DNA from 3 places in the Bradyrhizobium sp. USDA 3650 genome. Region 2 is predicted to be linked to each of the others. Evidence: predicted binding sites of a transcription regulator. Region 2 holds the regulator's gene; each other region holds the start of a gene.
The links. The regulator LexA, encoded in region 2, represses DNA repair genes until DNA is damaged. The targets are predictions, from matches to a motif close to TGTTCNNNNTGTGTTCNG.
Positions count from the first base shown of each region.

Region 1 (10,544 bases), 400 kb from region 2:
CGTCCTCCTCCAATTGCATTGTCGGGGAGAGAACGCCGCAGGTACGGGCTGGTTCCCGCAAAAAGGCTCTACCAATGGCCGATGTTGGGCATCGACGACCACGGCTCCTGCGGTGGCTTCGGATCGCCCTTCTGCAAGATCTCGATCGAGTGCAGATCGGGCGAGCGGACGAAGGCCATGTTGCCGTCGCGCGGCGGCCGGTTGATGGTGACGCCCGCCTTCATCAGCTTCTCGCAGGTGGCGTAGATGTCGTCGACCTCATAGGCGAGATGCCCGAAGAAGCGGTCCTCGCCATACTTCTCCTCGTCCCAATTCCAGGTGAGCTCGACCAGCGGCGCGCCGCGCGTCTGCGGCTGCTTCTTCAGCGCTTCGAGATCGTCCGACGAGCACAGGAACACCAGCGTGAAACGCCCCTTGTCGTTCTCGATCCGCCGCACCTCCGTCAAGCCCAGCGCATCCTGGTAAAACTTCAGCGCGACATCGAGATTGCGCACGCGCAGCATGGTGTGGAGGTATCGCATGGTTGTTGCTCCCTTGAACGGATGGGGTTTTGCTTTGGGCCGGGACGGCGGGGGTAGGAGATAGCAGGAAAATCCCGGGAGGGGCAGGGGGCGGGTGCACGTGTGCGTGAGGGCGAAGCCAGCTGATGAAGTAATCAGCCGGCGAATTTCAATGCACTTTCACCGCAAATCCAGTGCAGCACACGCGCCCCTGGCAATATGTGCGGGCCGGTCTGCTGCCGCGGCCTATTGCGCCGGGAGGCGCTTTCCAGCCTGCTCGATCGGCGGCATGAAGAGCGATACTGCGGTGCCTTCGGGGTCACGAAACTGGAACGTCTTGTTGCCCCATGGCATCGTTTTCAGCTCATGCACCAGCGTGACCTTGTCTTTCAGGCGCTCATAATCCGCATCGATGTCTTCAACCTGAAATTCGATCACGGCGGTGCGGTTTGCGCCGGGCTCGGCACTGTTTTCTTTCCAGAGTGCGACCGTCTCGGCTGCGCCGATCGCCAGGTTGGCGCCCGGGGTCACGATCTTGGCGAACACCGGCGCGAGCCATTCGGCGGAAACTCCGGTGACCATTTCGTAGAACGAAACCATGCTTTTGATGTCGGTGGCGATCAGGCGAGTGGAGGCGAACTTCATGGCATGTCCTTTGGTTGACCGCAGATTTGAGCGGCATCGCGGGGCTCGTCGCACACCGCTGCTGCCACCCTGATGTCAGCAGTCACGACGCCGCGCCGAACGCGCGAACTAAGGGCATGAATTGCGATGGCAGGGCTCAAGCGCTAGACTACGAGCCCTTTCACGCGAAGCGCCCCGCAGCGATAACCGGGCCGTCAGAACGGTGACGCAATCCGCAGAATTGGCCACCTCACTCACGGGTGGACAGGATTGTGTAGCCGCTCGCAGATGAACTCCCCGCGGAGATGACGCGACTAACCGCCATGGCCAATATTCTAGGCGAGCTTCTGTTCGCATTGATCCGCTCGATTGTTGCTGGATGGGCGTATGCGCTCTGGGTCAAACTGGCGACATGGCTCGAGCCGAAAATCCAACGGCGTTGGGTGAAAATTGCCGTAGGAGGCCTCCTCGGCCTGGCAGCCTTTTTCATGATTCCGATACTGATGGGGCTGTTGGGCCTTTGAAGACAATGAAATCCGTTCTCATCCCCGCACTGGCAATCGGGGCGCTCGTCTCGACGGTGCTGCTCGTCATGGAGCAGCTCACCGACTACTCCATCACTGTGATGGCATGGGAGATGCCGGGCATATCTGCAGCTTACCTTTTCTGGGGAGCGGTCGGCAGTTCCGTTTTCCTGGGCGTCGCCATCACTTGGGCCGTGAATGCCATCGTTTACGGGGCCCCCGCCTTCGTTGTCCTCACAGTCATCAAGCTGGCAATCCGCGATCTGCCGAAGTGACAGGATTGAGCTCGGCGGCGGAGCCGTTGCTCAGCGTGTCCAAGAAAATGAGCGGCAACAGGCCATGCAAGGCGCCGGACGCGCCTACGTGATCGTCTGAAATTTTCGCCTGCCTGTGAGCGGCCGGACGGCCGACATCATGAACCACGATGGTGTTCGAGGCGACGAATGCCCGTAAACGAAGGTCTCTCGTCGTGAAATGGTTTAGACGATACGCAGTTGGCTGCCTGATCGCGGTGCTCCTTTTCGCGGGCCGGGACAGCTATAAACGGCCGGGCGAAGACATGCGCTACGGGGCCATCCTTATGGTAGCCGCCGGTTGGCCTGTTGTTGCCGCGATGGTCGTGGGAAGCACCATCGGTGACATCGTCCATGACGTGAAGCAAGGCAAAGCGGGATGAGTGCCCGGCTGGCAAAGCGGACAGGCCGCGATCCCGGCAAACAAGTTTTGGAGCCCACCACGTTTCGTGCGCTCAATTGACGCCCCCATGTCCGGCGAAATGCAGCGCGCTTAACGTTTGTGAATGCCGCGTTGCCTCAACGCCTGCACCTTCCCAAATATCGGCGGCACTTCTGATCATCGATGGAGGCATGTTCTTCCGTCTCACGGGGCGGGCGTGCGTGCCCGCATCGGCGTCCGTCCGCCAACGAGAGTAGTCGTGATCATTGTGAGCTGGGGTGGTGATGTTGCTTCTGGAAGAGTTCAACGAACGAACGCTGTCGCACATGGACAAGGCGTTGGAGTGCGTCAGCGAGATGATGCCCGAGGTGATGGAAGCCTACGCCGCGCGCCGGTATGTCGCCGAACGGATCATCCATTGCGCCAAGCACGAGACACGCGAGATCGACGGCCTCGTCGCGGCCGGTCGGCGTGCGGTCGCTGAGCTGGCTGTCCGGGTCGTCGAAAGCGATTAGCTGCCTGGTCGCGAACAGCGGCAGCGTTCCGGTCAGCCGCCGCCTGTCAATCCGTGTTTCGCAATGCCTGAAGCTGTCTATTTCTCGAGCCCGGCCTTCTGTCGCATCGTGTCGATCAGCTCTGACGCCTCTGCCTTGGTGAGATCCTCCTTGGGGAGGGGCTTGTGCGCCTGCTCGGCGAGGGTCTTGAGGTAGGATTCCTGGGCGCCGGTCATCGGGTCGTCCCCGGAGACCCAATCCTTCGGATCCTTTTGGGTGTTGCCTGCGGTGTTGCCAGCCATCTTGTTTTCAGTCACGGCCATCTCTCCTTTTCAGGCTCAATGCCGACTGATGCTTTTTGTTCCTTATTTGTTCATGGCTGGCCCATGACGCGGCTAGGGCGCACTTTGCCCGGATCAGCGTCGGGAGATGATCACGAAACGGCCGGCATCGATCGGCGTCTGCGCATCAGACTTAGCTTGCGCCCCCAATCGAGGATCGGTGCCTCAACGGCGACGTGCGAGGCGGCGGCGAGACCGATGGAGAGCAGGATAGAGTGCCCGCAACTGCGCGGGGTGCACTCATCAGTTGCCGAGCGGAAATCTATCACGATTGAACCCGGGCGAAGCCCGCCGCGACCAACCGCCATGCTGCAAAGCCTGCCCGGCATCGGAATTGGCTTCGCGGCCCATGTGCCGAGACACTAAAGAGGAATGTCGTGAAGGCGATCACGCTGCTCGCGCGGTGGCGGCCATGCTGCTTGTGGAAGTCTTCGGGTCGAAGGCGAGCGTCGGCGGCTCGATGAGCTTCATGCTGATCTTCGTGCTCGTGATGCTGGCTGTCGCGATCTTCGAGGCGTGGTCGAACAAGCGCGGCGCGATGGGATGGATCGTCAATTTGTTCGCTTCGGTGGTTGGCGGGCTGGTTGCGGTTGCCCTGATCGGAATGGCCATGGAGGCGATGCTGCCTTACCTTCACCTCGAAGGTTCGCTCGCGTCCTCGCAGAATCCCCTGAAATACGTCCTGGTCGCAGCCATTGCGATCTGCATGGTGATGGGATCGTGGCTGCCGCTATGGGCCGTCAACCGGCTTCGTCACTGAAGGGCATCCGGCATAGCGCTCCCTAGCGCTTTGCTTCCTGCTTGCCGCGCCGGATATCCTCGGCTTCGTCCACGAGCTTCAAGGCGGTGCCGTCGTAGCTCAGCTTCAGCCCGCGGCCGACGGTCCATATCCATCCCTCCCGGGCGTCCCTGGTTGGCTGGGCATTGAACTGGTCGGATATCGATTTGACTGCAGCGTCTTTGGCCGCAGCGTCTTGGGGCCCCGGATTGTTCAACTCCGCATTGACGCGCCAGATGGGATGTTTGGGGTCCGGATTCTTGGGGTCAACGTCGTCGGCAAAGATCGTGACCTTGGCGCCGTCGACTGCGCATTCGAGGACGTAGGAATCGCGAAGCTGACGGCAGCGGTAGCGACGTTGCGTGATGAGTTTGTTGGTCTCGTCGAATGTCATTCCGGGCGAAAAGCCGAGAATGTCCGACTTCATCACGAGTGCCAGAGACGAAGGCTTCAGAAAGCCGGGCTGTACCGACACGAGAACGGCAGCAGCAACAACGATCAAGCCGGCGATAACAATGGCAATCTTCATCAGCCCCTCATAAGAAACGTCCGACCATACAACAGCCGAAGCGTTCTACCAGCCATTGCGCTGCATGGTTCGAGCCGCCCGCTGTCTTGGTAGGGCCGCAGATTCGGAAGATCGCATGGGCACGTATCGGCTGGTCATGAACGTAGAAAACCGCCCCTGACATGATCAGGGGCGGCTCTCACCAAACGGGTTTTCGAACGCGATCTAGTGACCGGTACCCGGCTTCGCCGTCTTCGGCGGCTTGCCGTCTTCGATCCGGCCTTCGTTGCGCAGGTCTCGACCTTCCTGAGCCTTCTTCTGGCTCTCGGGGGACTTGCCGTGTTCGTTCATCTCTTCTTTGATGAACCCAGCGCCTTCCTTCACTTTGCCTTCAACGCTCATGACGATCTCCCTTGCTGGAGATGGGGGCAACTCGCGGCGAGAGCTAACCGTCCGGTGCGCGCACGATTGTGAGGCGTGCATTCGCGACAGGTTCCAAAGACCCTTGTCCTGAAAGGCCCTGGTCATGAAATGGCCGCGCCGCCTTGTGGGAAGCGACGCGGCCGGGAGCAGCCGTACAGGAAACCGGCTTACTTCATGTTGCTGCGGGTCCTGGTGCCGCCCTGGTCGCTGCCGGGGCCGGAGCCACCCTGGCCGGAGGCGTCGGGCCTCACCGTTCCGCCCTTGCTCATGCCGTCATGGCTCATACCGGTCGTGCCGCTGCTCATCGTGCCCTTGTCCGTGTTGGTCATGCCGGGCTTCTGCATGTTGTCGGACTGCGGGGCAGGGCCCGTCTGGTTCTGCGCAAAGGCGGAGCCGCACATGAGGCCGAGGGCGGCGGTCGCAATGATGAGCTTCTTCATCTCAAACTCCTGGTTGGTTGCGTGGGCCAACGGGAGCGCAGAAGCCGTGTTCCTAAAACTGGGCGTTCCGGAGTGCAAAAATTCTCGTCTGCGCGCGAACCGCTATCGACTTCGCTTGAAACGCTCTAAGCCGCAATGCGCTGGTCGGCCGGGCCCGTCAGGTGCTTGAGCACTTCCGCATGCTCCAGGTCGGGAACCGCGATGGCGGTGTGGCTGTAGCTCGCATGGGTTCGTGATTTTGCAATCTGGTCCAGGATCTCGCCGCCCTTGATGACGTGGAGGCCCATGCCCTCTCCGGATGGGAAGATCGCGAGCACCACGTCATAGGCGGTGATGACGGCGCGAAGCGCTTCGGCCTTGTCTTCGGCAATTTCGACGAACACGCGAACATCGGCTGCGAGTTCACGCAGCTCGTTAAAATCCAGCACTTTGAGTACTCCAACGCAACGATACTGAGAGAAGCTTGGATGCGTTAGGTTACCGAAGTCTCAACGGCGCGTGCCCGGTCACAGCTTTCTCGACCAGGTGCCCCGAGAAGCAGATAGACGCGCGGGCGTTGCCGCCTGCTCGGCAACGCGCCGGCACGGAAAGAACGTCTGGAACGGGGAGGGACGAAGCGCGCCTCATACCCCTAAGGGCGTCACACGATGCGCGCGTGACTTATGCGCGCTTTACTTGGCGTATCCCTGGGAGCGGAGCCACGCGATCTTGCGGTCGCCGTTGATCCAGTCGTCGGCGTCTGCCTTGCTGGTGAAGCCCTTGATTTCGCGCTGTTCGCTGTCCGGGTAATCCGCCAGGATTTTCCAGTCGTTGTCTGCAATGCGGACGGTTTTGAAGGTCACTTTTGTTTTTGCCATGCTGCATTATGCAGGAGATGACCGGAAAAGAGAACCTGCCTTGTGACGGTCACCCGCGTGGCCCGGGCGGAGACCTCGGGGTCCAGCCTGATCGGAATTGCCCGGCCGGGTCGCCTCGGAAAAGGCGAAAGCCCCGCCTGGGGGAAGCGGGGCTCTCTGATGGGGGTGAAGCTTGGGGACTTCAAAGAGTTAGACGCCTCAGGGCGAAAATGGTTCAAGGCGGAAACGGCGCAAGCTGCGGCATCTTTGCCCGGGCGTCCGCCCCTCCCGCCGAACCCCCTGCTTGCGTTTTGGGCGTCGATGGGTTCTAAGCCCCGTCACTTCATGAAAGTTGGCATGAATCAGAAGCGCGTTGCGCGGTTGGACCGCGTCCTGAGCAAAGCCTGCTCGCGCGCACAGAAGGAAATTCAGACATGGCGAAGATGACCAAGACTCAGTTGATTGATGCAATTGCCGAGGGTACGCAGCTGTCGAAGAACGACGTGAAGTCGGTCATCGAGTACATGGCGACCGTTGGCTACAAGGAGCTCAACGAGTCCGGCGAGTTCGTCATTCCCGGCTTCGTGAAGATGTCGGTGGTGAACAAGCCGGCGACCGAAGCCCGCATGGGCGTCAATCCCTTCACCAAGGAGCCGATGCAGTTCGCCGCGAAGCCGGCGAGCAAATCAGTGAAGGCCTCGCCGCTGAAGGTGGCCAAGGACTCCGTCTAAGGGTTCGCATTGCATTGTGGACGCTCCTTTTTCGCGGAGTGCCGCAATGACTGCTTGCTTGTGCTGAACCAATAAGGAACTCTCTTAGGGAACTCTCAGCCGTCGTCAGGCTTTGCTTCCGAAAGGGAGAAATCACATGACTGGTCTCAGCGAAGTAGAGATTCGAAACCGCGCCTATCACCTCTGGAAGGAGGCCGGCGAGCCCGCGGGCACGATGGACACCTTCTGGTACGAGGCCGAAAAGGAGCTTCTCGCCGAGCGGACCAAGCAAAGCGAAGTCCCACCCGGGATGACCGACAATCTGCCGGTCTGACTTTGCCGGTCTAAGAGGCGGACAGAGGCGAGCATCGACAATTCTCAAAGCAGCCACCCGGCGTAACGCCCGGGTGGCTGCTTTGCTGTTCGGGCCACCGCTTGGATGGCGGCCGCCTCAAAGAAAAACCCCGGGCTTAGGGACCGGGGCTCTTCAAGCTGGTCGGCCGCGTCGCGACATGCCGCCAGCACCACTGCATTCGGCTTGACAACGCGAGACGAAAAAATTCGTTCCGGCTGCTACTCCGCCGACACGGACACGTCGATGATCGCCGGCGTATCGACCTGGCGCTCGCGCCAGACGACGAGATCGCATTTGGGATTGAGCCACTGATACTCGGAGCCGCGCGCCTTCAGATGCGCAAGCGCTGCATCATGTGCGGCGGTCTGGTCCGGCGCCTCGACCATGATTTCCACGGTCTCCTCGATGTGACGCACCACCTCGAAGGCGTAGTATTTTCTGGTCACGGTCCCTCGCTCCGGAATGACTAACGGGGAGGGCGATGGCGCGTTCCCCAAAAGAAAAACCCCGCGCTTTCGCACGGGGCCTTCCTGGCTGGCTGCGATGGGATTTCAGCGCCGCGCCGCCGGCCGCGTTCTCGAACTTAAGGTTGAAAACCCAAAAAGCAACCGCGCCGGCGCGCGGAAGGCTCAAGGCGATGTGGCGAGCGAATTTCGCGGGGAGGGGCTGGACTTTTTGTTCCTATTTTGTTCTAGTGGGCGTCTCTTTTGGCGGTGACCAATGTCTTTTGGGAGGTGCCCATGACTGTCGAGAAACAACGCGAAGTGATCAGGCTCTGGAATCAACTCAGGAAGCTCGAAGGTCCGGCCGCGGAAGAACTCCGCATCCAGATCCTCGAATGCTTTTCGGAGAAAGCTCTGTCGGCGAAGGACACGGTGAAGCGAGCGGCGTGATGAGTCGCACTACGTCGATGACAACAGGCAATCGCGCCTGCCTTCACCGATCGTTAGGAATCGTTTTGCGCTGATTCCTCGACTCCGATTCGTTCTTTGCGAACGAAATGGAGTCGGATGCAGAACAAGCCGTGGCTTCTGTGTCGATGCGGGACATGCCTGTCCTGACCAAGCCGGCGTGATGCTTGGCACAGTCCCGTTCGCCTGTCCTCGCTACGAGATCAGGCGAGGGAGACGCGACATGGATGCGTGCTGGTTTCTCGAGATGTTTGCCGAGATCGCAAAAGTGTTTTGGTACGACCGGCACCCGCGCTTGCGCAAAGGCAGGCCGTCGGTGCCGCAGGTGCCACCGCGATCGAAATCCGAAGACGCGATGTGAGCGCGCGATCGTCGGCGATGATGCGATCGTTTGCGCACAAACGAAGTGTTAAGACTTGCTTCGCGACGATTTCTGCGATTCCGATTCGTTCTTCGAGAACGAAAGGCAGGTGAAGCTGGAACAAAGCCGGACGGCGGATCGCCAGAAGCTTCGGCTTCGAGCTTGAAGCGGCTCGCCGAGTTCTGGAGACGCTTCGCGAACTCCTAACGGAAGATTGCCGCGAAGCCGATAACCCTATTCGGTTAGGTTAAAAGCCCAATCGCGTTGCGCTTGCCGCTGCTTGGGATAGGTGTGTCTGGCGACGTCTGGAAACGACTTTGCCAACAAGCGACTTTGGCCAACGAGCATTTTTGCCAAGAACGAATTCATGACACCTTTTTCAGAACCGAGCTTTTATCAGGGCGACCGCCACACCTACCGGCGCGTCGCCATCGTCGGCACGCTCTTTTGCCTGGCTTTCGTGGTGATCAGCATCTCGCTGCGGCCACAGCTCGAGGACACACGTGTCGCGGTCAAGGCCGACAGGCTGATGCGCACGGCGGGCCAGCCACCGCACACGAATTAACGGTCATCGCCGGAGATCTGATGGTCGGCGCAATTCCCTGGGCACGCGGTGCCGTGTGAGGCGAGCGCCACGAAACCGGCATAACCGGACAGGTTGAGCAGGACTTCGAGCCAAACGGGCATGTCGGCCTCTTTTCTCCTTGAAGGCTACGGCAACGTGCGCGCGAAGCGCATGTTCCCGGACAAGACGGACTGGCGCCTCAAAGCGGAGTGGTGGGGTCGAGCCGCCGGCCAAGAGCGCCTACGGACTCGCTCGACGGCTGTTCCTTAAGGAACTCGGCAATGGCCCGCGCCAACTCACCGTCGCTCATCGGCGTCGGCGGCGGGCGCAGCGTGCCGACACCGAAACTGCGGACGATCTCGTCGTAATGCTGATCGCCGGATCTGGGAACCAGCCTGCGGATACGGGCCAGCAATTTGGATATCGGCACTTTATCCTCCTAGGCGCTCCCCGCTGGCAGCAATTGGGCTGCGTTGCCAATTTGCCGTCCGTGAAACTGAAAACCCCGCCAGCATTGATGATGCTGACGGGGTCTTCGTGCTGTTGCCTCAACCGGATGGCGGAGGCGTCCGCACTTGAACAGACAATTCGCGGAACGCGCGCCGGTTCCATGCGTGCGGATTAATCCGAGCTCGGTTCCACAGCATTGCGCGCAACCATCGCAACGCGCCGGCGTTGTCTATGCGAGATACGAAGGAGGAGATTCATGATGAGGAAGACACTGGCAGTTCTGGCTACCGTTGCGGCCGTCGGCGTGACCGCGGTCGCGGCGCCTGCGCCTGCCGAGGCGCGCGGCCGCGGCATCGGTCCGGGCCTCGCATTCGGCCTCGCCGCCGGCGCCATCACCGCGGGCGCCGTCGCCGCGTCCCATCCTTATGGCTACGGCTACGGCCCGGGGTATGGCTACTATGGCGGCCCCGCCTATGCTTACGGCCCCGGTCCGTACGCCTATTACGGCGATGGACCGTACTACCGCCGCCACCATTATTACCGTCACTGGTAACGGCGGACCAAATGAAAAGCCCGGAGCAATGCTCCGGGCTTTTTTCATGCTCGGTGATCTGCTGTCGTTACGGCCAGAGCGAAGGCCGCTCCACCTTGCGCGCGTTGTCGAGCGTCGACACGAAATACTCGTCACGCTCGCGCTTGAATTTTTCCTGGGTGGCACGGAAGGCGGCGACACGGGCGGCGATCTCTTCGCGTTCGCGGATTTTACGTTGTTCGTCCTCGGTCATTTCAAATCCCCTCTGCACGTGAGTATGTGTCCTACTGAACTCAAGCACTGCCGCCGCAATCACGTTGAGTCGCGTCAACACATGCATTGGCGCTTCTGATTGGGGCGTCAATGGGGAGGAGGCATTGCAGGATTGTGATAAGCGAGGGTCGGAAAAAATTGCCGACCACGTCGTGCGCCGCAGTGGATAACCGCGTCAACAATCTTGTCGCTTGCGCATGTTGCAGCTAGCGCAAAAAACAAATCAGCAAAACCGATCGGCCAA
Region 1 covers NZ_JBSRZG010000001.1:625,788-636,331, reverse strand. The annotation lists gene ACVIN2_RS03100 (VOC family protein) at 69-521, opposite strand; gene ACVIN2_RS03095 (VOC family protein) at 747-1,145, opposite strand; gene ACVIN2_RS03090 (hypothetical protein) at 1,448-1,648, shown strand; gene ACVIN2_RS03085 (hypothetical protein) at 1,654-1,923, shown strand; gene ACVIN2_RS03080 (hypothetical protein) at 2,073-2,324, shown strand; gene ACVIN2_RS03075 (hypothetical protein) at 2,605-2,838, shown strand; gene ACVIN2_RS03070 (DUF3072 domain-containing protein) at 2,916-3,140, opposite strand; gene ACVIN2_RS03065 (hypothetical protein) at 3,571-3,918, shown strand; gene ACVIN2_RS03060 (hypothetical protein) at 3,941-4,465, opposite strand; gene ACVIN2_RS03055 (hypothetical protein) at 4,670-4,846, opposite strand; gene ACVIN2_RS03050 (hypothetical protein) at 5,035-5,307, opposite strand; gene ACVIN2_RS03045 (hypothetical protein) at 5,433-5,735, opposite strand; gene ACVIN2_RS03040 (hypothetical protein) at 5,979-6,164, opposite strand; gene ACVIN2_RS03035 (HU family DNA-binding protein) at 6,578-6,874, shown strand; gene ACVIN2_RS03030 (DUF2934 domain-containing protein) at 7,011-7,187, shown strand; gene ACVIN2_RS03025 (hypothetical protein) at 7,427-7,654, opposite strand; gene ACVIN2_RS03020 (hypothetical protein) at 7,949-8,101, shown strand; gene ACVIN2_RS03015 (hypothetical protein) at 8,848-9,045, shown strand; gene ACVIN2_RS03010 (hypothetical protein) at 9,042-9,167, opposite strand; gene ACVIN2_RS03005 (hypothetical protein) at 9,245-9,475, opposite strand; gene ACVIN2_RS03000 (hypothetical protein) at 9,755-10,048, shown strand; gene ACVIN2_RS02995 (hypothetical protein) at 10,116-10,280, opposite strand.
Region 1: ACVIN2_RS03070 (DUF3072 domain-containing protein) is a predicted target of LexA. The motif match lies at 3,177-3,194, and genes of this name have one in related genera.

Region 2 (10,544 bases):
GGCTGGCCGTGACGCTGAAGTTGATCGCCGCATCGCGAGCTTTTTCAAAGCCATGGAGGCCAGGGTGGCTGATGCGCTGTCCCGTGCGAAGGCGGCGGGCAAGCTGGCCGATACCGTCGAGCCCTCAACTGCCGCGAAGATTCTCGTGTGTTTCGTCGAGGGGCTGCGCGTCGTCGGCAAAACGGCACCGGCGCGGATCACGTCGCAAGCCACCGTTGACGCTCTCCTCGACCGCTTCATCAGGTAGACAACCCGTTTCATCAGGTTTCGGCCGCATCCGCCGTTGGCGCGCCAATATATAGACCGAACGGTCTTGAAAGGAAGAATGCCATGTCTGCCATCCAGATCGTCTGTGCGGTGGCCGTCCCCTTGCTCTGGGGTTACCAGTTCGTCGCCATCAAAGTGGGGGTGACGGAGTTTCCGCCCCTCTTCTTCCTCGCTCTGCGCTTCCTGGCCATCGCGCTCCTGCTCGTTCCCTTCGTCAAAAAGCCCGCGCGTCAGCAGTTCGGCCCCATCGCAGCTATTTCGATCTTCCTCGGTGGGCTGAACTTCGGCCTCTTCTATGTCGGCCTTGGGCTCGGCTCGGGAACCATGTCGGCCGTCGTCTATCAACTCGCCACGCCCTTCACCGTCCTGCTGGCGTGGCCGCTGCTCGCGGAGAGGCCGTCTCTCACCACTTCCGCTGGGGTGGTGCTTGCATTCGTCGGCGTGGTCGTGTTGGCGGCGGAGCCCGGCCCGTCCGCAAACGCGCTTCCACTGCTGCTCGTGGTCGGGGCAGCCTTCGCATTCGCGGTGTCCAATGTCCTGACGAAACGCTACGGCCCTTTTGACCCCCTGATGTTGATGGGATGGTCCTCGCTGCTCACGGTGCCGCAGGTCATGTTGATGTCGCTGCTCCTTGAACATGGACAACTCGCGAGCCTCGTCACGGCAGATGGACGTGGTTGGCTGGCACTCGCCTATACGATTTTTATCGGGGGAATTGTCGGGTTTGGCCTGTGGTTCTGGCTGATCGGGCGTTGCTCCATGGGCCGCGTCGCGCCCTTCGGTTTGCTGCTTCCGATGTTCGCCTTGATGTCGAGCGTGATGTTCCTTGGCGAACACATGACTTCAAAGTTGATGATCGGCGGGCTGCTCGCGATCTCCGGCGTCGCCATGACACAGTTAAGACCGAGACACAGTTAAGACCGAGCGCTCGGTCAAGCTGAACCTTGAAGTCGCATCGCTGCGACTTCGCGCCCGGCGCTGGGACGAGCGCGATGGCTGCTGAGGCCACCTTTGCGGCCACGAACCTGAGGTGAGACCGCGTCTCCAAACGAATTCGCCCGGGAACGGCTATCCGCTCCCGGGCGATCAATACTTTACCGTCGCGAGGGCCTAGTTCGGCACCGCAGCCTTCGGCGCCGGCTTGGCGGCGACCGCATTCGCGGTCTGGCCGTGCAGGAAGTCGTAGGCCGTATGCAGGGCCTTGTCGTCTTTCGCTTCCGGCGGGACATAGGACTGCGATCCGGTCTGCTCGGTGCCATCGGCCGCCTGGAGATGGCCGCGCATCTGGGACTCCGCCATGGTGTCCATCCGGCCCTTCAGCTCGGGCGGCACGTCCTGGAGGATCTCGATGTCGGGCGCGATGCCCTGGGCCTGGATCGAGCGGCCCGAGGGTGTGTAGTAGCGTGCCGTGGTCAGCGCCAGCGCGCCGTTGCCGGTGCCGAGCGGAATGATGGTCTGCACCGAGCCCTTGCCGAACGAGCGCGTGCCGATCAGCGTCGCGCGCTTGTGGTCATGCAGCGCGCCGGCCACGATCTCCGAGGCCGAGGCCGAGCCGCCGTTGACGAGAACCACCAGCGGCTTGCCCTTGGTGAGGTCGCCACCATGCGCGGTGAAGCGCTGGGTCTCTTCCGGATTGCGGCCGCGGGTCGAGACGACCTCGCCACGCTGCAGGAACGCGCTCGACACCGACACGGCCTGGTCGAGCAGTCCGCCCGGATTGTTGCGCAGGTCCATCACGTAGCCGACCAGCTTCTCCGGCGGAACGTCCTTGGCGATCGATGCGATCGCCTTCTTCAGGCCGTCGGTGGTCTGCTCGTTGAACGAGGTGACGCGGATATAGCCGATGTCGCCGTTCTCGACGTGGAAGCGCACGGGGCGCACATGGATGATCTCGCGCTTGATCGCGACGTCGAGCGGGGCGTCGGCCCCCTTGCGCACGATCGTGAGCTTGGTCTGGGTCTCGACCGGCCCCTTCATCTTGTTGACGGCCTGCTCGAGCGTCATGCCCTGCACGGCATCGCCGTCGATCTTGCTGATCAGGTCGCCCGACATGATGCCGGCCTTGGAGGCCGGCGTGTCGTCGATCGGCGAGACGACCTTGACCAGGCCGTCCTCCATCGTGACCTCGATGCCGAGCCCGCCGAACTCGCCGGAGGTGGTCTCCTGCATCTCGGTCCAGGCCTTGTCGTTCATGTAGCGCGAGTGCGGATCGAGCGAGGTCACCATGCCGGTGATCGCGCCTTCGATCAGCTTGGCATTGTCAGGCTTCTCGACATAGCTCGCCTTCACCCGCTCGAACACTTCGCCGAACAAATTGAGCTTGGAATAGGCGTCATCCGCGCTCGCTGCCGCCCGTGCCGCCCATACGCCGCCGTGCGGACTGGCTACCAGAAGGGTCAGACACGCTCCGGTGAGCGCGCCCAGTGGAAACAGCAGGGTTTTCCGCATGGATAGGCTGGCCTTTTTGCTTCGCGGTTCGGTGGGGCTGGAGAGCCGCCATGCAAATGGCGATCCAGCCTGCTTCTCACAATACCATTCTGGTTTCTTCAAGGCCGGGATGCCACGCCGGCGGGTACACCGTAAAAATCCCTTCCGGACCTAAACTTTCGGCAACGTTGCAGGACCCGGTCGTGCGCAGCGGGGGTCGGCCGGCCGGCCCACGCCTCGCAGCCATGCCATTTTAGGATGGTTTTGGCGCCCCGGACGGGTTAGGCGATGAGGGAAGGCTTCAAATTCTCGGGAGGATAACAATGAACGAAGCACCCCGCCTCCAACCGGACAGGAACGTCGAGCTCGGCGCCAGCACCGAGCCGTTCCAGAATCTGCATGAATTCATCCGGAAAGCGCGTTCCAACCTCAACCAGAATGCCTGGGATTATATCGTCGGCGCGGCCGAGACCGAGACCACGATGCGTCGCAACCGCATGGCACTGGACGAGATCGCCTTCCGCCCGCGCGTGCTGCGCGATGTCCGCAAGGTCACCGGCTCGGTCGAGCAGTTCGGCCGCAAGATGCGCCTGCCCGTTGTGCTCGCCCCCGTCGGCGCGCTCGAGATCTTCGATCCGGATGGTGCGGCGAGCGTGGCACGCGCCTGCGGCACTTTCGGTGCGGCGCACATGCTCAGTTCGGTGTCCGAGCCCGGCCTAGAAAAGACCGCCGAAGCTGCGCCGGACGCGTTGCGCCTCTACCAGCTCTACGTGCGCGGCGACGACGCCTTCGTTGCCGACGTCGTCAGCCGGGCCGAGAAGAACGCCTATGCCGCCTTCTGCCTGACCGTCGATACCGCTCATTACAGCCGTCGCGAACGTGACATCGCCAAGCGCTACGTTCGCGAGAGCCGCCTGCGTGCCACCGGCGGCGATTACCAGAAGGGTCTGGAGTGGCGGACGGTGAAGATGATCAAGGAAAAGTTCAAGATCCCGCTGATCCTCAAGGGCATCGCGACGCCAGAGGACGCGCTGATCGCGATCGATCACGGCGCCGAATGGATCTACGTCTCCAACCATGGCGGCCGTCAGCTCGATCACGGTCGCGGCGCCATGCATGTGCTGCCCGAGATTGTTGACGCCGTGAACGGCCGCGCCAAGATCATGGTCGATGGCGGCGTTTGTCGCGGCACCGACATCGTCAAGGCGATCGCGGCGGGCGCCGACCTCGTCGGCATCGGCCGGCTGCAATGCTGGGCGCTGGCGGCGGCCGGCGAAGCCGGCGTGGCCCGCATGCTGGAGCTGCTCGAGGACGAAGTGCTGCGCTGCCTCGGCCTCTTGGGTGCGACCTCGTTCGCCGAGGTCAACAAATCCTGCCTGCACCAGGCGACCGCAACCAATGCGCCGAGTGTGTTCAGCGCGTTTCCGCTGTTCGACCACGAGCCGTATCGATACTGAGTGAAAGGATTAAGGTGACATCGCTCTCTCCCGGCAGCGCGGATGCGCTTCTGTTCGATCTCGGCCGCGTGGTGCTCGATATCGATTTCTCCAAGGCGATCGCCTGCTGGGCGGGACATGCCGGCTGCAAGCCCGAAGCCATCGTCGCGCGCTATGTGCGGGACAGCGAAGCCTATCGGCTGCACGAGATGGGGAAGATCAGCGATGAGGACTATTTCGCCTCATTGCGAGCCTCGCTTGGAATCGGCATTTCGGACGCGCAGTTCCTGGAAGGCTGGAACGCGATCTTCGCCGGCGAAATGCCTGACATCGCCGAGCTGCTGCCGCGCGCAGCGAAGCAGATGCCGCTCTACGCTTTCTCCAACACCAACCGGCCGCACGTGGACCATTTCTCGAGGGAATATGCCGGCGTCCTCGGCCATTTCCGCGAGCTGTATTTGTCGTCCAGCATCGGCTTGCGCAAACCGGATGCGCAGGCCTTCGACCACGTCGTTGCGGCAATCGGCGTGCCCGCCGGGCGCATCGTGTTCTTCGACGATCTTGCCGAAAACATCGAGGGAGCGCGGGCGCGCGGCTTGACAGCGGTGCATGTGACCTCGCCGCGTGACGTCGGGAACGCATTAAAGGCATTGGGCATCTGACGACGAGGCGTCGTCGCGAAACCCTTGGCGGCACGGCCCAACGGGAACAATTTTGAAAAATTGAGGAACCCAATCACTTTGTGCATTTTTATACAGAGTTCCCGGAACGGAATACCGCCTTCCGGACTCTTAGAGTCCGTTGGGACTTCTACGAACGGATGCATCATCGTGCTGGGCAAGACCTACCTCACCAAGCAGGCCTCTCTTCTTCTTGAATTCGCCAGGACAACCTCAGATTCGGAGCTTTCCGCCAAGCTCGTGAGCAAGGCCGCCGACCTGAAATCCCAGGCCGATCCGCTGCCCGACAAGGATCAGGGGCCCAAGGCGCCCGACGTAACTCCCGGGCAGCCAGGGAGCTGATCGATCCAGGCCCGGGGCGCTCGTCGTTCTCGCCCTTCCATGACCACTCTCCTGCCGATCTGTCGGGTTCTTCGGATCATGCCGCGACGCGCGCGATCCTGCCTTCCGGAACAATGTGAAGCGGCGGGATGACTGCGCGCGCTCAGCCGTTTTTGCCTCTGCGCCCGCGCTCGGCTAGAAGATTTGCGGAACATTCGCCCGAACGTGCCGAGCAGGAGTTTTCGCCGTGGCCTTGATGCCGGTTTCTGACGCGCTTGCCGCGGTGCTGGCGGGTGCAGAGCCGCTGCCGGAAGAAATGATCTCCCTCGACGAGGCCTACCATCGCGTGCTCGCGCGTGACGTCGCGGCGCGGCGCACGCAGCCGCCGCAGGCGATGTCGGCGATGGACGGCTACGCGGTGCGCGCGGCCGATGCCGCGACGATCGATTCGGAGCTCACCGTCATCGGCGAAGTCGCGGCAGGCCGACCGTTCGCGGGGACGGTCGGCGCCGGCGAAGCCGTGCGGATCTTCACCGGCGGCGTCGTTCCCGGTGGCGCGGACGCCGTCGTGATCCAGGAGGATACGGTCGCCGCCGGCAAGCGCATCACGATCAAGGAAGCCGCGATCGCCGGTCGGCACATCCGCGCCGCAGGCGTCGATTTCCGCGAGGGCGACGTGCTCCTGCGCAAGGGAAGTCGTCTCACCGAGCGCGACCTCGCGCTCGCCGCCGGGATGAACCATCCGCACCTTGCCGTTTTCAGGCGTCCGAGGGTCGCCATTCTCGCCACCGGCGACGAGCTGGTGATGCCGGGCACCACGCCCGGCCACGGCCAGATCGTCTACTCCAACGGCTACGCCCTGCACGCGCTCGCCCGCAGCGAGGGCGCCGAGACCATCGACCTTGGTATTGCCGCCGACACGCTGGAGGCGACCACCGCCGGCATCCGCCGCGCCCGCGAGAGCGGCGCCGACATCCTGATCACGACCGGCGGCGCATCGGTCGGCGACCACGATCTGGTCCAGCAGGCACTGAGGGAGGAAGGCATCGCACTGGCGTTCTGGAAGATCGCGATGCGGCCAGGCAAGCCGATGATGCACGGGCGGCTCGGCGCAATGGGGGTGATCGGCCTGCCGGGCAATCCCGTGTCGTCCTACGTGTGCGCTTTCCTGTTCATGGTGCCGCTGATTCGCGCCCTGTCGGGCCGTTCGGTGATTCACCATCGCCGTGAACGCGCCGTGCTCGGCCGCGAAATCGGCGCCAACGACCAGCGCGAGGACTATCTGCGCGCGCATCTGGAGGAGCGTGACGACGGCACGCGCGTCGTTCTTCCCGTCAATCATCAGGACTCTTCGCTGCTTGCGAATCTCGCTGCAGCACAAGTACTTCTCGTGCGCGCACCGTTCGCGCCGAAGGCCGAAGCCGGCACGGCTTGCGAAGTGTTGCGGCTCCCCGTCTGAGCGTCCGGCAATGCGCGTTCCGCGAACTTTGCTCTGTTCACGGTAAATTAAGCAGTTGCGGAACATGTATCGAACATATAGTGTCCGTTCATGATTTGTTTCGAGTATGTAGCGGCTTATTGCCGAACTCTGCGTCTCGGAATCGGACGACATCAACCGGGGGACTTTGGTCGAGATGTTAACGCGCAAACAATACGAGCTTCTGCGGTTCATCAGTGAACGTCTGAAGGAAAGCGGCGTGCCGCCCTCCTTTGACGAGATGAAGGATGCGCTCGATCTGCGCTCGAAGTCGGGCATCCATCGCCTGATCACGGCGCTCGAGGAGCGTGGCTTCATCCGACGCCTGCCCAACCGCGCCCGTGCGATTGAAGTCATCAAGCTGCCGGAGCTCCAGGCAGCCGCAGGCAGCCGCCGCGGCTTCACGCCGAGCGTCATCGAGGGCAATCTCGGCAAGGTGCGTGCGAGCTCCAGCCTGCCCGCGGACGACGGCGAACGTCCCGTCGCGGTGCCGGTGATGGGCCGCATCGCGGCCGGCACGCCGATCGAGGCGTTGCAGACCCGCAGCCATACTATCAGCGTACCGCCTGACATGCTCGGCTCGGGCGAGCATTACGCGCTCGAAGTGCGCGGTGATTCCATGGTCGAGGCCGGCATCCTTGACGGCGACATGGCGCTGATTCAGCGCAACGAGAGCGCCGATACCGGCGACATCGTGGTGGCGCTGATCGACGACGAGGAAGCGACGCTGAAGCGCTTCCGCCGCCGCGGCGCCTCGATCGCGCTCGAGCCCGCCAACGCGGCTTATGAGGTCCGCATCCTGCCGCCCAACCGGGTGAAGATTCAGGGCAAGCTGATCGGGCTTTACCGGAAGTACTGATACCGGGCGTCCTTGATACCGGGAGTCCTTAGTATCGGGAGTACTTCATACGGGAGGTGCTTGGCGCCTCGCGCGCTTCCTACCGGCATCGCCGGTCAGATTGGAGCGGATCATCGTCCGCTCCGGCTGGATAGTCGTTCTGGTTCTGCACAGACTATCCGGCCCCTCCTTCGGCTGGCTCCTCGCGACGCCCACGAAACAGCACCGCTTCAAACGGCACCGCTTCGCGGCTCGAGTTCGAGGAAACACCATCCGGCGATCAAGTTCGACCGCCGCAGCCAAGCCGGCGATATTCGCGCACGCGCCTCCCGAATGCATCGCAACTCGCTTTGTTCCTATTGAACTCGGGAAAGATAATGTGATCGCGGCTCGCGGAAACCAGCCGCAGATTTGCCCACAACCAAGCAGAGCGTTCATGCTTCAACTCTGATAGAGGCCTGCGCCTCGATTAAGAGACGCGGGTTGCTATCCCAGCATGAGGAGCACCCGATGTGTGACTACAGCCTGCATGCCGTCGCGTCGCGACCCGCCGAAGTCGGCGAGACGATCGTCACGACAAGCTTCCGCGGCACCTCGACGCGCGGCTTCGCCTCGGCAGCCGATCCGTCCGTTGCCGTCTGCCTGCTGCCGGGAACGGAGCTCGCCTTCGCCGACGACGTTCGCTACGACAATCGCTGGATCTGGACGCGCACCATCAATTCCCGCGTGGGCAAGTTCGGCAAGATCGACCCGCACGTTCCCGACCGCCATCATGACGCGATCGAATTCCCCGACGGCAAATATGTGCTGGTGACGCAGCTCGTCGAAGGCCAGCGCGCGACCGTGTTGCAGCTGCCGGTAACTCAGTCGGTCGCCGAGCGAGAGCACAAGGCGCAGATTATCGCCGACCGGCAGCCGACCGTCAGGCACCTGCCGATCGGCTGACACAGCCGCCTCCGGCTACGAGGTCGGAGGTCAGGATTGAATTGCCATCGCCGGCCGTGGCCGGCGAGATGGCGTGGTTTGCGTCCGCGAAAACCAATCGGATGGACCAAGCCCGCACCTCTCCGCCGCACGAAGTTTGAGCCGCCCTGCCTGAATTTTGAACGTCCGCTTCGCAGCCAAATGACCGATGCTGTCAGGGCTTGAGACGGCGGACACGCTCGATGAAAACCTTCCTTCGCGTCGTTGAACTCTGGGTGCCCGATCGGACGCGCACGCGGCTGGAGTTTGGTGGCGGTCTCTATGGCGAAGGGCTGTCCGCGTTCAAGGCCGTCAGCGAAGAGCTGCACTTCGGATATGACGAGGGACTTCCGGGCAAGGCCTGGGCCGCGGGCCGCCCCGTGATCCTCACCAAATTCGCCAACTCCTATTTCAAACGGACCGATCAGGCGCTCGCGGCCGGCCTCACCTGCGGCGTCGCGGTGCCGGTGTTTGCGGGTGAATTCCTGCAAGCCGTCATGGTGCTGTTCTGCGGCGAGGACCAAGCGCATGTCGGGGCGATCGAGCTCTGGCACAACGACCCTGATGCCTCCCACGAGATGGGGCTTGTCGACGGCTATTACGGCACCGCCGACATGTTTGAATTCAACTCCCGCCACACCAGATTTCCTCGCGGCTTTGGCCTGCCTGGCCGCACCTGGAAGGCGGGCCTGCCGCTGATCATAAAGGACCTGCACGACGCCAGGAGTTTTCTGCGCTGGGAGGACGCGGCCAAGGTCGGGATCAATTTCGGCGTCGGCGTGCCCTATCGGACGGGCGCGGACCAGACCTGGGTCCTGACATTCCTCTCCGCGCAGGCCACGCCGATTGCGCGACGCTTCGAGATCTGGATCCCGAACGAGACCCGCTCGGCACTGGTGTTCCGCGCCGGCGATTGCAGCGCGCAGACCAACCTTGCCGCGCTCTATGCGGATAAATCCATTGCCAGAGGCGAAGGCAGCATCGGCGGGGCCTGGGCCACCGGCATGCCCGCGCTCAACGACGATCTGGTGCATGACGGCTCGGTCGCCGGTCACGAAGCCTGCACATCCGGACTGAGCCGAATGGTGGCCCTGCCGGTCATCGGCAATTCCAGGCTCGACGCCGTACTGGCCTGGTACTTGTAACCGATCCGATCAATCGTCCGCCTGCAAGTCGGTCTCCGCCGGCGTTGCGTCCTTGATGCGGGGCGCGATCGCCTTCGGCGCAAGGCTGCCGTCGAAATCTCCCTCGCCTGCGCCGGCTGGCAACCAGGGGCGGCTCGTGCCTCTCGCCCTCACCGCGTGAACCACAAAGCCGTCACCACGTTGCGTCAGCGCCAGCGCACTCTGGCTGGCGAGCCGTTGCCGATCGACCACCATCGCCGCGCAATCGGGTGGCGCGGGGCGTGTCGTCACCACCAGCGCGGCCCGACTGCAATCGTCCGCGAGAGCGTCGACGCGCAGTGCCAGCGCGACCAACCTCCCGTCGGCCAGTGGCGTCACGCAGCCGGATTCGTCACAGGACACGCCATCGGCCAGAGAGGCTCGGCCCGCATCGCGCGGATCGGCGTCGGCAGCGAGCCATTCCTTGAGCAGAAAGCTGTCCTTGCTCGTCCTGATCAGGTGTAGATATCCGTCCCTACCCCGCACCGCAACGCTCGCGCCATCCCCGGCAATCAGGATGTCGGGCTGCCGCGCCGACAGTCCCCAGAGGATCGCTGCCAGCAGCACTAGGGCGCCGGACCAGCGTAGCGGCGTGCGCAACAAGCCCAGCAGGATGATTCCCAGGCTCGCCGCGATCAGCGGCGCGATCCCGAACGCCGGGATGCGGCCGACGGCGCCCGGCAATGCCGCGACCCAGCGCGAGACCGCGACCATCCAGTCGATGCCGAGCCCCATCAGCCACCAGAACACGCTGTCCAGCCCGAACGGCGCAGCAAGCAGCCCCAACAATCCCGCCGGCATCACCAGCGCCGAGACCACCGGCATCGCGCCGAGATTGGCGAGCACGCCGAACGGCGTGACACGGTGGAAATGGAACGCGGCGTAGGGCGTGGTCGCAAGTCCCGCAATCAGCGAGGCCATGAACAGCATCGCGATCTCGCGGCCACCCCACATCGCAATGCGCGCGGTCGC
Region 2 covers NZ_JBSRZG010000001.1:230,348-240,891, reverse strand. The annotation lists gene ACVIN2_RS01150 (TetR/AcrR family transcriptional regulator) at 1-247, shown strand, start outside; gene ACVIN2_RS01145 (DMT family transporter) at 331-1,185, shown strand; gene ACVIN2_RS01140 (S41 family peptidase) at 1,378-2,715, opposite strand; gene ACVIN2_RS01135 (alpha-hydroxy acid oxidase) at 3,018-4,151, shown strand; gene ACVIN2_RS01130 (HAD family hydrolase) at 4,160-4,792, shown strand; gene ACVIN2_RS01125 (hypothetical protein) at 4,961-5,152, shown strand; gene ACVIN2_RS01120 (molybdopterin molybdotransferase MoeA) at 5,379-6,590, shown strand; gene lexA (transcriptional repressor LexA) at 6,766-7,467, shown strand; gene ACVIN2_RS01110 (hypothetical protein) at 7,957-8,391, shown strand; gene ACVIN2_RS01105 (GAF domain-containing protein) at 8,613-9,554, shown strand; gene ACVIN2_RS01100 (ComEC/Rec2 family competence protein) at 9,564-10,544, opposite strand, start outside.

Region 3 (10,544 bases), 1.9 Mb from region 2:
CCATCCACGGCGCCGGCACCGACCTGCTCAATCTCATCAGCGACATTCTCGATCTCTCCAAGATCGAGTCCGGTACGGTGACGGTCGACGCCGAGGAAATCCTGACTGCGAACCTGCTCGAAACGGTCGGGCGGCCGTTCCGTCACGAGGCGGAGAACCGCAATCTGTCGTTCAAGATCGACGTCGATCCGAACCTCGCGCGCAGCCTCGTCACCGACTCCAAGCGCCTGCAGCAGGTTTTGAAAAACCTGCTCTCCAATGCCTTCAAGTTTACCGCCGAGGGCGAGGTCCGCCTGAAGGTCGCCGCCGCGGTCGGCGGCTGGGGCACGGATCATCCCGTGCTGAATTCGGCGCCGGCCGTGATCGCATTCGAAGTGTCCGACACCGGCATCGGCATCCCCCTGGAGAAGCAAAAGCTGATCTTCGAGGCGTTCCAGCAAGCCGATGCCGGCACTAGCCGCAAATATGGCGGCACCGGGCTCGGCCTTGCGATCAGCCGCGAGCTCGCAAGCCTGCTCGGCGGCGAGATCCACCTGCGCAGCTTGCCGGGCAAGGGGTCGTGCTTCACGCTTTACCTGCCGCTGAAATATTCCGGCCCGACGCTCGCGCCCCGCGCGACGCCTCAACAGAGCCAGCCGCCGGCGCTGCAGCCCGCAACAGCCGAACCGCAGCGCGTCATCGAGCAGCTTCCCGACGACCGGCTCAACCTCGAACCCGGCGACAGCATCCTCCTGATCGTCGAGGACGACCCGCACTACGCGCGCGTGCTGGTCGATCTCGCGCGCGACAAGGGATTCAAGGTGCTGGTCGCCGCCCGCGGCGCGGAGGCGCTGGAACTTGCAAAGCAGTACCAGCCGAGGGCCGTCTCGCTCGACGTATTCCTGCCGGATATGCTCGGCTGGACCGTGCTGAGCCAGCTCAAGCACAATCCGCTGACCCGCCACATCCCCGTGCAGATCATCACGCTCGACGAGGACCGCCAGCATGCGCTGGCGCGCGGCGCCTTCTCCTTCGTCAACAAGCCGACGACGACCGAGGGTGTCTCGGCCGCGCTAACCCAGATCAAGGAATATGCGCGACCGCGGCGCAAGCGGTTGCTGATCGTCGAGGACAACGAGGCCGAGCAGCTCTCGATCCGCGAGCTCCTGCACCACGACGACATCGAGATCGTGACGACCGGCACCGGTGCCGACGCGCTCTCGATGCTGCGCGAGACCCCCTGTGATTGCGTCGTGCTCGACTTGCGCCTGCCTGACATGACCGGCTTCGAGGTGCTCGACCAGATCCGCAACGACGAGGCACTGTCGAACGTTCCGGTGGTCGTCTTCACCGGCCGCGAGCTGTCGGCCGAGGAAGATGCGGAGCTCCACACCATGGCGCGGAGCATCGTGGTCAAGGGCGTGGAATCGCCGGAGCGACTGCTTGACGAGACCGCGCTGTTCCTGCACCGCGTCATCACGGAATTGCCGGTCGAGAAGCAGCGCATGCTCGAGAAGCTGAACAGTTCCGACGAGGACCTGATCGGCAAGACCGCCCTGCTCGTCGACGACGACGCCCGCAACATCTTCGCGCTGTCGAGCGTGCTGGAGCGGCGCGGCATGAAGGTGCTGACGGCCACGACCGGGAACGAGGCGGTGGCCTTGGTTGAATCCAATCCGGAGATCGCCATCGTGCTGATGGACATCATGATGCCGCAGATGGATGGCTACCAGACCATCGGCGTCATTCGTGAAAATCCGACCTTCGCCCGTCTTCCGATCATCGCGTTGACGGCCAAGGCCATGAAGGGCGACCGCGAGAAATGCCTCGAGGCCGGCGCGTCCGACTATCTCGCCAAACCCGTCAACACCGATCAATTGCTGCTTGCAATCCGCATGTGGCTGCACCGCTGAGTTGGATGCCCGTATGGACCACGAAAAGGTCAACATCCTCCTCGTCGACGACCAGCCGGCCAAGCTGCTCGCCTATGAGGTGATCCTGAAGGATCTCGGCCAGAACCTCGTGATCGCTTCGTCCGGTCGCGAGGCTCTGGAGGTGCTGCTCAAGACCGAGATCGCGGTGATCCTGGTCGACGTCTGCATGCCCGAGCTCGACGGCTTCGAGCTCGCCGCGATGATCCGCGAGCACCCGCGCTTCCAGAAGACCGCGATGATTTTCATCTCGGCCATTCAAGTCAGCGACATCGACCGCTTGCGCGGTTACGAGATGGGCGCCGTCGACTATGTCCCGGTCCCGGTCGTGCCGGAGGTGCTGCGCGCCAAGGTCAAAGTGTTTGCAGAGCTCTATCGCAAGACGCGCGAACTCGAACGGCTGAACCAGGATCTGGAGGACCGCGTGCGTGCACGCACCGCCGAGCTGGAGAATTCCACCGCAAAGCTCCGCGAGAGCGAAGAGCGGCGCAGCATGGCGATCGCCGCCGGCAAGATGGGTTCGTGGGACTGGGACTGGATCACCGGCGACTGGATGTGGGACGAGGGACAATACCGCATCTTTGGTGTTGGCCCGGAGAGCTTCGAAGTGAACCCGGCCAATGTTCAGGCGCTGTTGCATCCGGATGACGTCGATCAGTTGCGCAAGGCGATCGCCGAATTCAACAAGGGCACACGCTCCTATGAAACGGAGTTCCGCATCGTGCGGCCCGACGGCGATGTGCGCTGGTGTGTCGGCACGGCCGCCGCCACGGTTGACGATAGCGGTCGGGTCATGCGCGTCAGCGGCGTGACGGTGGACATCACCGAACGCAAGCGCGCCGAGGAACGGCAGACTCTCCTGGCGCGGGAGGTCGATCATCGCGCCAAGAATGCGCTGGCGCTGGCGCAATCGATCGTGCGCCTCACCCGCGCCGACGAGGTCAAAGCCTATGTCAGCGCCGTCGAGGGACGCATCAATGCACTGGCGCGCGTGCATACGATCCTGTCGCTATCGAGCTGGCAGGGCGCCGAACTCTCGAAGTTGATCGACGAGGAGCTCGCGCCCTATTCCCTCGGCGGCCAGATCAAATTGGCGGGGTCCGAAGTTCAGTTGCTGCCGGCAACCGCCCAGACGCTGGCGCTGGCGCTGCATGAGCTTTTCACCAACTCGGCGAAGTATGGCGCGCTCTCGACGCGGACGGGACGGCTCGCGATCGGCTGGCAGGTCGAGGATGAGCTGCTCACGCTGACCTGGGAGGAATCCGGCGGCCCGCTCGTCATGACGCCGAAATCCCGCGGCTTTGGTACGCGGAGCCTGCTTGCGAGCGTCGAGTCCCAGCTCGGCGGGCAGGCGCGATTCGATTGGCGCGCCGAGGGTCTGTTGTGTCGGCTCGAGGTGCCGCTGGTCCGCAAGACTGCCGCGACGACGGCGCCCGGCAACTTCGAAGCCGCCAGCTCCGCCGAATTGCAGCGCGCGTCCGGCTAACCGGAGGCCGCACTCTTCCTGCGCTGCGTCGTTTGCGGCTCGCGTGCGACCCGTCCTTCGAGCCAGGCTTCCGTTTGGGCGAGATCGCGCAGAGCCTTGGCATAGCGGCACGCAGCACTTCGCTCCGCGCCGCGGGGCAGCTTGCGCGCTTTGCGGAGGATGTCCGCGGCGGCGTTACGATAAGCCAGAGAGCGATAGAGAAAGACCACCTTACCCATATCGAATGTTCCCGTGTTGCAGGGTCATTCTCGCCCACCCGGCATGAACGTCGGATGAAGCGGGCGATAACGATTCCTTCATGCGGGTGGAACCGGCGCGTGTCGCAGGCGTTGCTTGCGAGATCGGGATAGAGTTCCATGCGCGCGAAAAAGTCGTCGGACCTGATCTCTCCGAGCGGGCTCGTCAAGCTGATGACGCACGCCATGATGGGCGCAGCCCTCGGGCTCGCTTTCAGCCTCGTGCTCGTGCTGTCCAATCCAGCCGTCGCCAATTTGCTGAACAACGGCGGCAGGCAGGCCGTTGTCGTTTGCGCCGTCACATTGGTGACGACGTTCGCGATCGGCGCGACACTGACCGGCGTCGTATTCATGCTCGCAGAGGACAAGCAATCTTGAAGGATGCGAGATTTACCGGAACTTCTTTGTTCGGAACTCCTGCGACGAATGGCAGTTGGCTGCCTGCGTCAATTCAACTCAGGGAGTTCCCGCATATGAAGACCACTAAGCTCGCTCTTGCCGTGATGTTGGCCACCGGCCTCGCCGCCGCACCGTTCGCCGTGCAGGCCAAGTCCCACAAGGCAAAACACGGATCCTCGATGTCATCGTCGCAAACCACCACAGGCGCCAACACCAAGTCGTCCAAGGGTGCTGATCCCTCCGGTCAGGGCGGCTCCGGCCCCGGCTCGGACCAGGGCGGCACCATGACGAACAACAAGGGCGGCATGAGCAACACCAAGTAGGTGTTCCCCGACATCATGAAGGCCCCGCAATCGCGGGGCCTTTTGCTTTGGTGTTTCAACGAACTTTCTCGGGCCGCGTTGCGCGCACGCTTCAGCTACGATGGCTTCCCAGGATGTCAGGATGAACGCCGGCGCGATCAGCGTTCACCAGATGATCGAGTCGTGCACGCTTGCGCGCGATCAAGAGCTGGGCCGCGGCGTCGTCGAGCCCCTCGCGTTGCAGCTGCCGGATCGCAGAGCCCAGTTCGAGAATCTCGGCACGCAGTTTTAGAATCCGGTACGCATCCGGGTCTTCCTCCACCGTGCGCTCCCAAAGCTTTCAGCGGCGCGCGACCACGCGCAGAGGACGACCTGATGCCTTCGCGGAACGAAGGCTCATCCTGTCGCGGACATTCGGCAGGACATCGCCGCCGCCTGCAGCCTTCCATTCGCCGATCAGCAGATTGATTTTCCGGCGCAGATCCATCTGCGCCAAGGCCTTCTCTGTGCAATCGTGCTCGCGGTCGACGAGTTCGCGGACGGACACCTCGATATCGGCCATTTCCAGCCTCAAGGCGCTGATTTTACGTCGAATTTCATTAATTCTGTTGTCCATGACTTGTTAGAACAAAATAAGAACATATAGTCAAGTCACGATTTCAGAAGGGAGAAGCGACATGCAGGTTCAGGGTAAATACGACGCCAAGACTTTCCTCACCGAGCAGATGACGCGGGCGCAGGGCCTCCGGCTGAAGCGACTGAGCGAAGAGGCGTATCAACCCGCGCAATATGCGCGGGATCTGTCCTCCAGCGAGGCAGCGCGGCGCATTCAGGTGCTGGAAGCCGAGATCGAGCTGGCGGATTCGTTCTAGACTAAGCCGCGTATCCGGGACGTGCATGCGCGCTTTCGGAACCATGCCTGTCCCGGATTGTTTTCCCAAGCCAAGGGAGAACATGCATGGCACGCAAGGCAAAGAAGCGCCGCTACTCGCGCAGCTCCGGCAGCGATGTCGAAGGCGAGATGAAGCGCTACAAGAAGGGTACCGCGAAAAGCGGACCTGGCGGTCGAGGCGGACGCGTGAAGAGCCGAAAGCAGGCGATCGCGATCGGCCTGTCGAAGGCGCGCAAGAAGGGCAAGAAGGTCCCGAAGAAAGCCGCGAAGCGGAAGACGTCCAAGAAGACGTCAAAGAAAACGTCCAAGAAGACCTCAAGGAAAACCAAGAAGCGTTCGAAGAAAACGTCGAAGCGCAAATCCTCCAAACGGTCGCGCTGACTTCCGTCAGATCATGCTGCCCGGCATGAAGCAGCGGATCGAAACCCCGAACGCGGTCTTCACCGGCCACACCATGGTGCGGCCGGCCCGGTTCGGCTCGGTGATCACGGCTTCGTCCGGGACGTCGACCCACTCGCCGTCGAGCCGCACGCGATAATGTCCATTGTGCGAGTCCCAATCGGGATCGGCGACGGCAAACCCATCCGCATCTGAGCAGCACGGACCGAGATGGCTGCGCAGGCCGTCGAACCATGGCTTGAGGGGAGAGTCCGCGTAACGGCCGTCGTCACGCCCGAGAGCGTTTCCACCCCACAGCACGAATGGCGCCACGAGCAGCGCAGTCCTCAGCGAGAGCTTCAATCGATCCATGTCGGCACCGATCAAATACGAATTGCCGGCCGGCTCAGCGGCGGCAAGTTCGAAGTTCCACGCTTGCAATCGTCGGCGGCTTCATTGCCGCCGAGTCCATACGAGATCCGCAATTGTGATGGGCGAACACGGCTTTTTCGGACGAACCGGGTCATCCTCCCTGCCGTTAACGAGAATGTTATCGGCGGGCATCCGGAATCCTGAAAGCGAACAGGAAAGGCGGCCCTTGGGCCGCCTTTTGGACTGGCGCCGATCGACGTTCGCCTTATGCGAGCGGCACCGCCACGAACCGGGTCGCCTGCGCGCTTCTGACCTGCAGCAGCACGCTGCGCTTGCCGGACGATTTCGCCTGCGCCAGCTCCGAACGGACATCGCCGATATTGGCGACGGCCTTGCCGCCGACATTGAGGATGACGTCGCCGGTCTGGATGCCGCGCTGCGCGGCCGGCCCTTGCGGATCGACTTCGGTGACGACGACGCCCTTCTGGCCGGCGCCCTGCACGTCGCCGGCCGGAGCCAGGCTGAGCCCGAGACGCGGCGGCATGCCGGCATCTGGCTGCGACTTGCCCTCGTCGGCTCTTGCCTGCCGCTCGTTCGGCAACTCGCCGAGCGCCAATGTCACCGTCTTGCTGTCGCCCTTGTGGACGACGTCGAGCTTCACGGACGTGCCCGGCGCCAGGGTGGCGATGGTGCGGGCGAGATCGCGGGAATCCTTGATCGCGGTGCCGTTGACGGCGGTGATGACGTCGCCCGCCTCGATGCCCGCCTTCGCCGCCGGGCTGCCGTCCTGCGGATTGTCGACGATCGCGCCGCGCGCCTCCTTGAGGCCGAGGCTGTCGGCGATATCCGACGTCACCGGCTGCACCTGCACGCCGAGCCAGCCGCGTGTGACCGCGCCCTTGTCCTTCAACTGTGCGATGACGAGCTTTGCGGTCGAGGCCGGAATGTCGAAGCCGATGCCGACCGAGCCGCCGGAGGGCGAGAAGATCGCAGTGTTCACGCCGATCACGTTGCCGTTCATGTCGAAGGCCGGGCCTCCGGAATTGCCCTTGTTGATCGGCGCGTCGATCTGGATGAAGTCGTCATAGGGACCGTTGCCGATGTCGCGGCCGCTGGCCGAGACGATCCCGGCGGTCACGGTGCCGCCGAGGCCGAAGGGATTGCCGACGGCGACCACCCAGTCGCCGATGCGCGGCTTCTGGTCGGAGAATTTGACGAACGGAAAATCCTTCTTGCCTTGGACCTTGATCAGCGCGAGATCCGTCTTCGGATCGGTGCCGACCACTTTCGCGCTGTAGATCGTGCCGTCGTCCATCGTCACTTGCACCGACTCGGCGTGATCGACGACGTGGTTGTTGGTCACGGCATAGCCGTCGGCGGAGATGAAGAAGCCGGAGCCCTCACCCGTGATCATCTGGCGGTGCTGGCGCGGCATCCCTTCCATGCCAGGGCCGCGGAAGCCGAATTGCCGCGAGAACTGGTCGAACGGCGATGCCTCGTCCGAATCCATCCGGTTCTGTTGCAGCATCGCGCTCTTGTCGTTGTCCTGGTCGATCCTGACCCGCACCGAGATGACGGCGGGTTTGACCTTGCTGACGAGGTCGCCGAAGCCCGGCGGTGTCGCGGCGCTCTCCGCGGCCTGGGCGGGCGCAATGAAGGAGCTCGCGCTGAACGGCGAAGAGCCGGGAGCAGTCGCCAGCACGGCCAGGCCAAGCGCGGCCACGGTGCCGAGCAGCGCAAGCCGGCGCGGCCTCAGGACCTTGCGGGACGTTGTGGTGTCGGAATTGACGCGATCGTTCATGTCGATATGTCCATGTTGGGTAAGTCGCCTTGCACCCAACATGGTGGTCGCCACCTTACAGCGTCCCGTCCACGCGATTAAATCTTGGCAAAGTAGCCGGGGCCGGCACACGTCCAAAACTCGAGGCTGCACGTTTGATGCAGCTCAACGCGGGCCCTGCGCACCGTGAAAGACTGCGGCCACCGGATGATGTCCATCGGAGGCACGTCATGTACAAAGACATTCTCGTCCACATCCCCACCGAGAGGCCGATGCGCCCGGTGATCGACGGCTCGATCTCGCTCGCAGCGGGCCTCAACGCCCATCTCGATGCAGTCGCGGTTGGTTATGTGGCAACCAGCGCGGCCTATATCATGGAGGGCGGCGCTGCCGTGGCGGCGGTGTTCGAGATGGAGCGCGAAAGCGCAGTGGAGCGGGCCGAGGCGGCGCTCGCGGTATTCAAGAGCGAAGCGATGAACGCCGGCATTTCCTACACGTGCCAACCGCTCGGGGCGATGCCGGGGGATGCGGTCGGCTTGCTCGGCGAGATGGCGCGGCTGCACGATCTCAGCATCGTGCTCCAGCCGGATCCGGCGCAAGGCTCACTCGACAACGATGTGCCCCGCGAGATCCTGTTCCAGGCGGGCGGCCCGGTGCTTTTCCTGCCGTACACCTTCCGTGGAGCGTTCAAGGCGAAACGGATCGGCATCTGTTGGGATGGCAGCCGCCTCGCCGCCCGCGCCATGCGCGACGCCGCACCGTTCCTGGCCCGCGCCGAGGAGATCGTGATCATTGCGATCAATGAGACAGACATGGTTCCCGACGAAGTCTCGACCCGTAATCTGGCAAGGCATCTCGGCCGGCGCGGACTATCGACCCGTACCGTCAACCTGTCGGCGGCGCGCTCCGACATTCAGCCGACCATGCTGTCGCTGGCAGCCGATGAGAACCTCGATCTCCTGGTCATGGGCGGCTACGGCCATTCGCGATTGCAGGAGCGATTCCTCGGCGGCGTCACCCGCGCCATGCTGGAAGCCATGACCGTCCCGACGCTGATGTCGCATTAATCGAGGGCTGATCCAGGTCGGGCCGGTCACAAGCCTTGTCGTTCGGGCTGACAACCGCGTCCTTGAGCGGTGCCGCCGTCGGCAGGTTCAGGTCATGTTCGAACAAGTTGGACCGTCACGCCGCGGCGGGCCTCTCCCACGCCGTGGCCTCGACGCCATCCTGGTCGTGTGGCGCATTGCACGCGTCGAAATGCGCCTTGAGTTCGACTTCGGCGAGATATTCGAAATGTTCGGCCTGGCCGAGCAGTTCCCAGCTCTGGAGCGGCCGGTAGGCGGCCTGCTGACGACAGAGGGACGCTAGCGCGCGGTAGCGACGTACGTTATCCATCAGACCCTCCCTCGCATTCACAGAGCTTATTGCCCTTATTTGCGTCAGGCCGATGGCGGTTGTGCAAAAGATTTGCTGCGCCCGCCGCGCGCTAGACGCGCTTGTTTTTAGGCAAACGCGTGTTCGGGCGAAAGTTCCAATCAGCGCGGACTCAATATGTCCAGTGGAAAGTGGCAGGCCATGGCCCAGCCATTCGGGTACGGGCTCGCTCCGCCTGTATCCCATAGCCTACCGGATGAGCGCGGGCTCGCCGGCCCGGATCGTCTGCACCGAACTCTGTTGCAGCTTCGGAACCCTGCCCGCTTCCGCAGCCGCGCGGATGGCCGCAATGTTGCCGGCATAGTCCGCGCTGCTCCTGCCGCGAAACACGGCGGAACCCGCCACAAGCGTATCGGCGCCCGCAGCGGCCACGGCCGCGGCATTGTCGCGCGTGATCCCGCCGTCAACCTCGAGCCGGATCGGCCGGTCGCCGATCATGCTTCGAATGCGCGCGATCTTCTCGAGCTGGGACCCGAGGAAGGACTGGCCGCCAAAACCCGGATTGACCGTCATCACCAGGACGAGATCGAGACGATCGAGCACATACTCGATCGCGCTTTCGGGAGTGGCCGGACACAGGCTGACACCGGCTTTCTTGCCGAGCGCGCGGATGGCCTGGAGCGAGCGATCGAGGTGCGGACCGGCTTCGGCATGCACCGTGATGACATCCGCGCCGGCCTTCGCGAACGCCTCGAGATAGGGATCGGCCGGCGCGATCATGAGATGCACGTCGAAGATTTTCTTCGTCAGCGGCCGGATCGCCTTGATGACGTCCGCGCCATAACTGATGTTCGGGACGAAATGCCCGTCCATGACGTCGCAATGAATCCAGTCGGCGCCCGCAGCGTCGATCGCCACGATCTCCTCGCCGAGGCGCGCGAAATCCGCAGCCAGGATCGACGGCGCGATGAGGATTTCTCTGGTCATGGCTTCGCACTCCCCCGCGCGTCCGCACCGCCGCTGAAGACGCGGCTCGCCAGGACGTCCATGGGATCGATGGTTTCGAGGTCGGCGATCTCGAGCATGCGGTCGAGATCGGACACCAGGCGATCGGCCTGCCGCAGCCGGATGCGGTCGACGGCGTTGCGGATCGAGCGCGCATTGGAGAAGAACGGCTGCGTCCGGCGCAGCGCGATGTATTTCTCGAACGCCTCACGCGCCGCCTTCGACAGGCGATAACCCCGTTCCTTCAGCATCAGCTCGGCGATGACGAGCAGCTCGGCTTCCGCATAGTCCGGAAAGTCGATGTGGTGGGCGATGCGCGAACGGAAGCCGGGATTGGAGGCGAAGAAGCTCGTCATCCGCTCGCCATAGCCGGCAAGGATCACAACGAGGTCCTCGCGCTGGTTCTCCAT
Region 3 covers NZ_JBSRZG010000001.1:2,144,550-2,155,093, forward strand. The annotation lists gene ACVIN2_RS10170 (HAMP domain-containing protein) at 1-1,892, shown strand, start outside; gene ACVIN2_RS10175 (HWE histidine kinase domain-containing protein) at 1,906-3,396, shown strand; gene ACVIN2_RS10180 (hypothetical protein) at 3,393-3,614, opposite strand; gene ACVIN2_RS10185 (hypothetical protein) at 3,753-4,010, shown strand; gene ACVIN2_RS10190 (hypothetical protein) at 4,106-4,354, shown strand; gene ACVIN2_RS10195 (hypothetical protein) at 4,446-4,655, opposite strand; gene ACVIN2_RS10200 (hypothetical protein) at 4,674-4,895, opposite strand; gene ACVIN2_RS10205 (DUF3072 domain-containing protein) at 5,011-5,205, shown strand; gene ACVIN2_RS10210 (DUF6496 domain-containing protein) at 5,292-5,606, shown strand; gene ACVIN2_RS10215 (hypothetical protein) at 5,613-5,975, opposite strand; gene ACVIN2_RS10220 (Do family serine endopeptidase) at 6,241-7,776, opposite strand; gene ACVIN2_RS10225 (universal stress protein) at 7,986-8,822, shown strand; gene ACVIN2_RS10230 (hypothetical protein) at 8,938-9,150, opposite strand; gene rpe (ribulose-phosphate 3-epimerase) at 9,379-10,116, opposite strand; gene cbbX (CbbX protein) at 10,113-10,544, opposite strand, start outside.
Region 3: ACVIN2_RS10205 (DUF3072 domain-containing protein) is a predicted target of LexA. The motif match lies at 4,957-4,974, and genes of this name have one in related genera.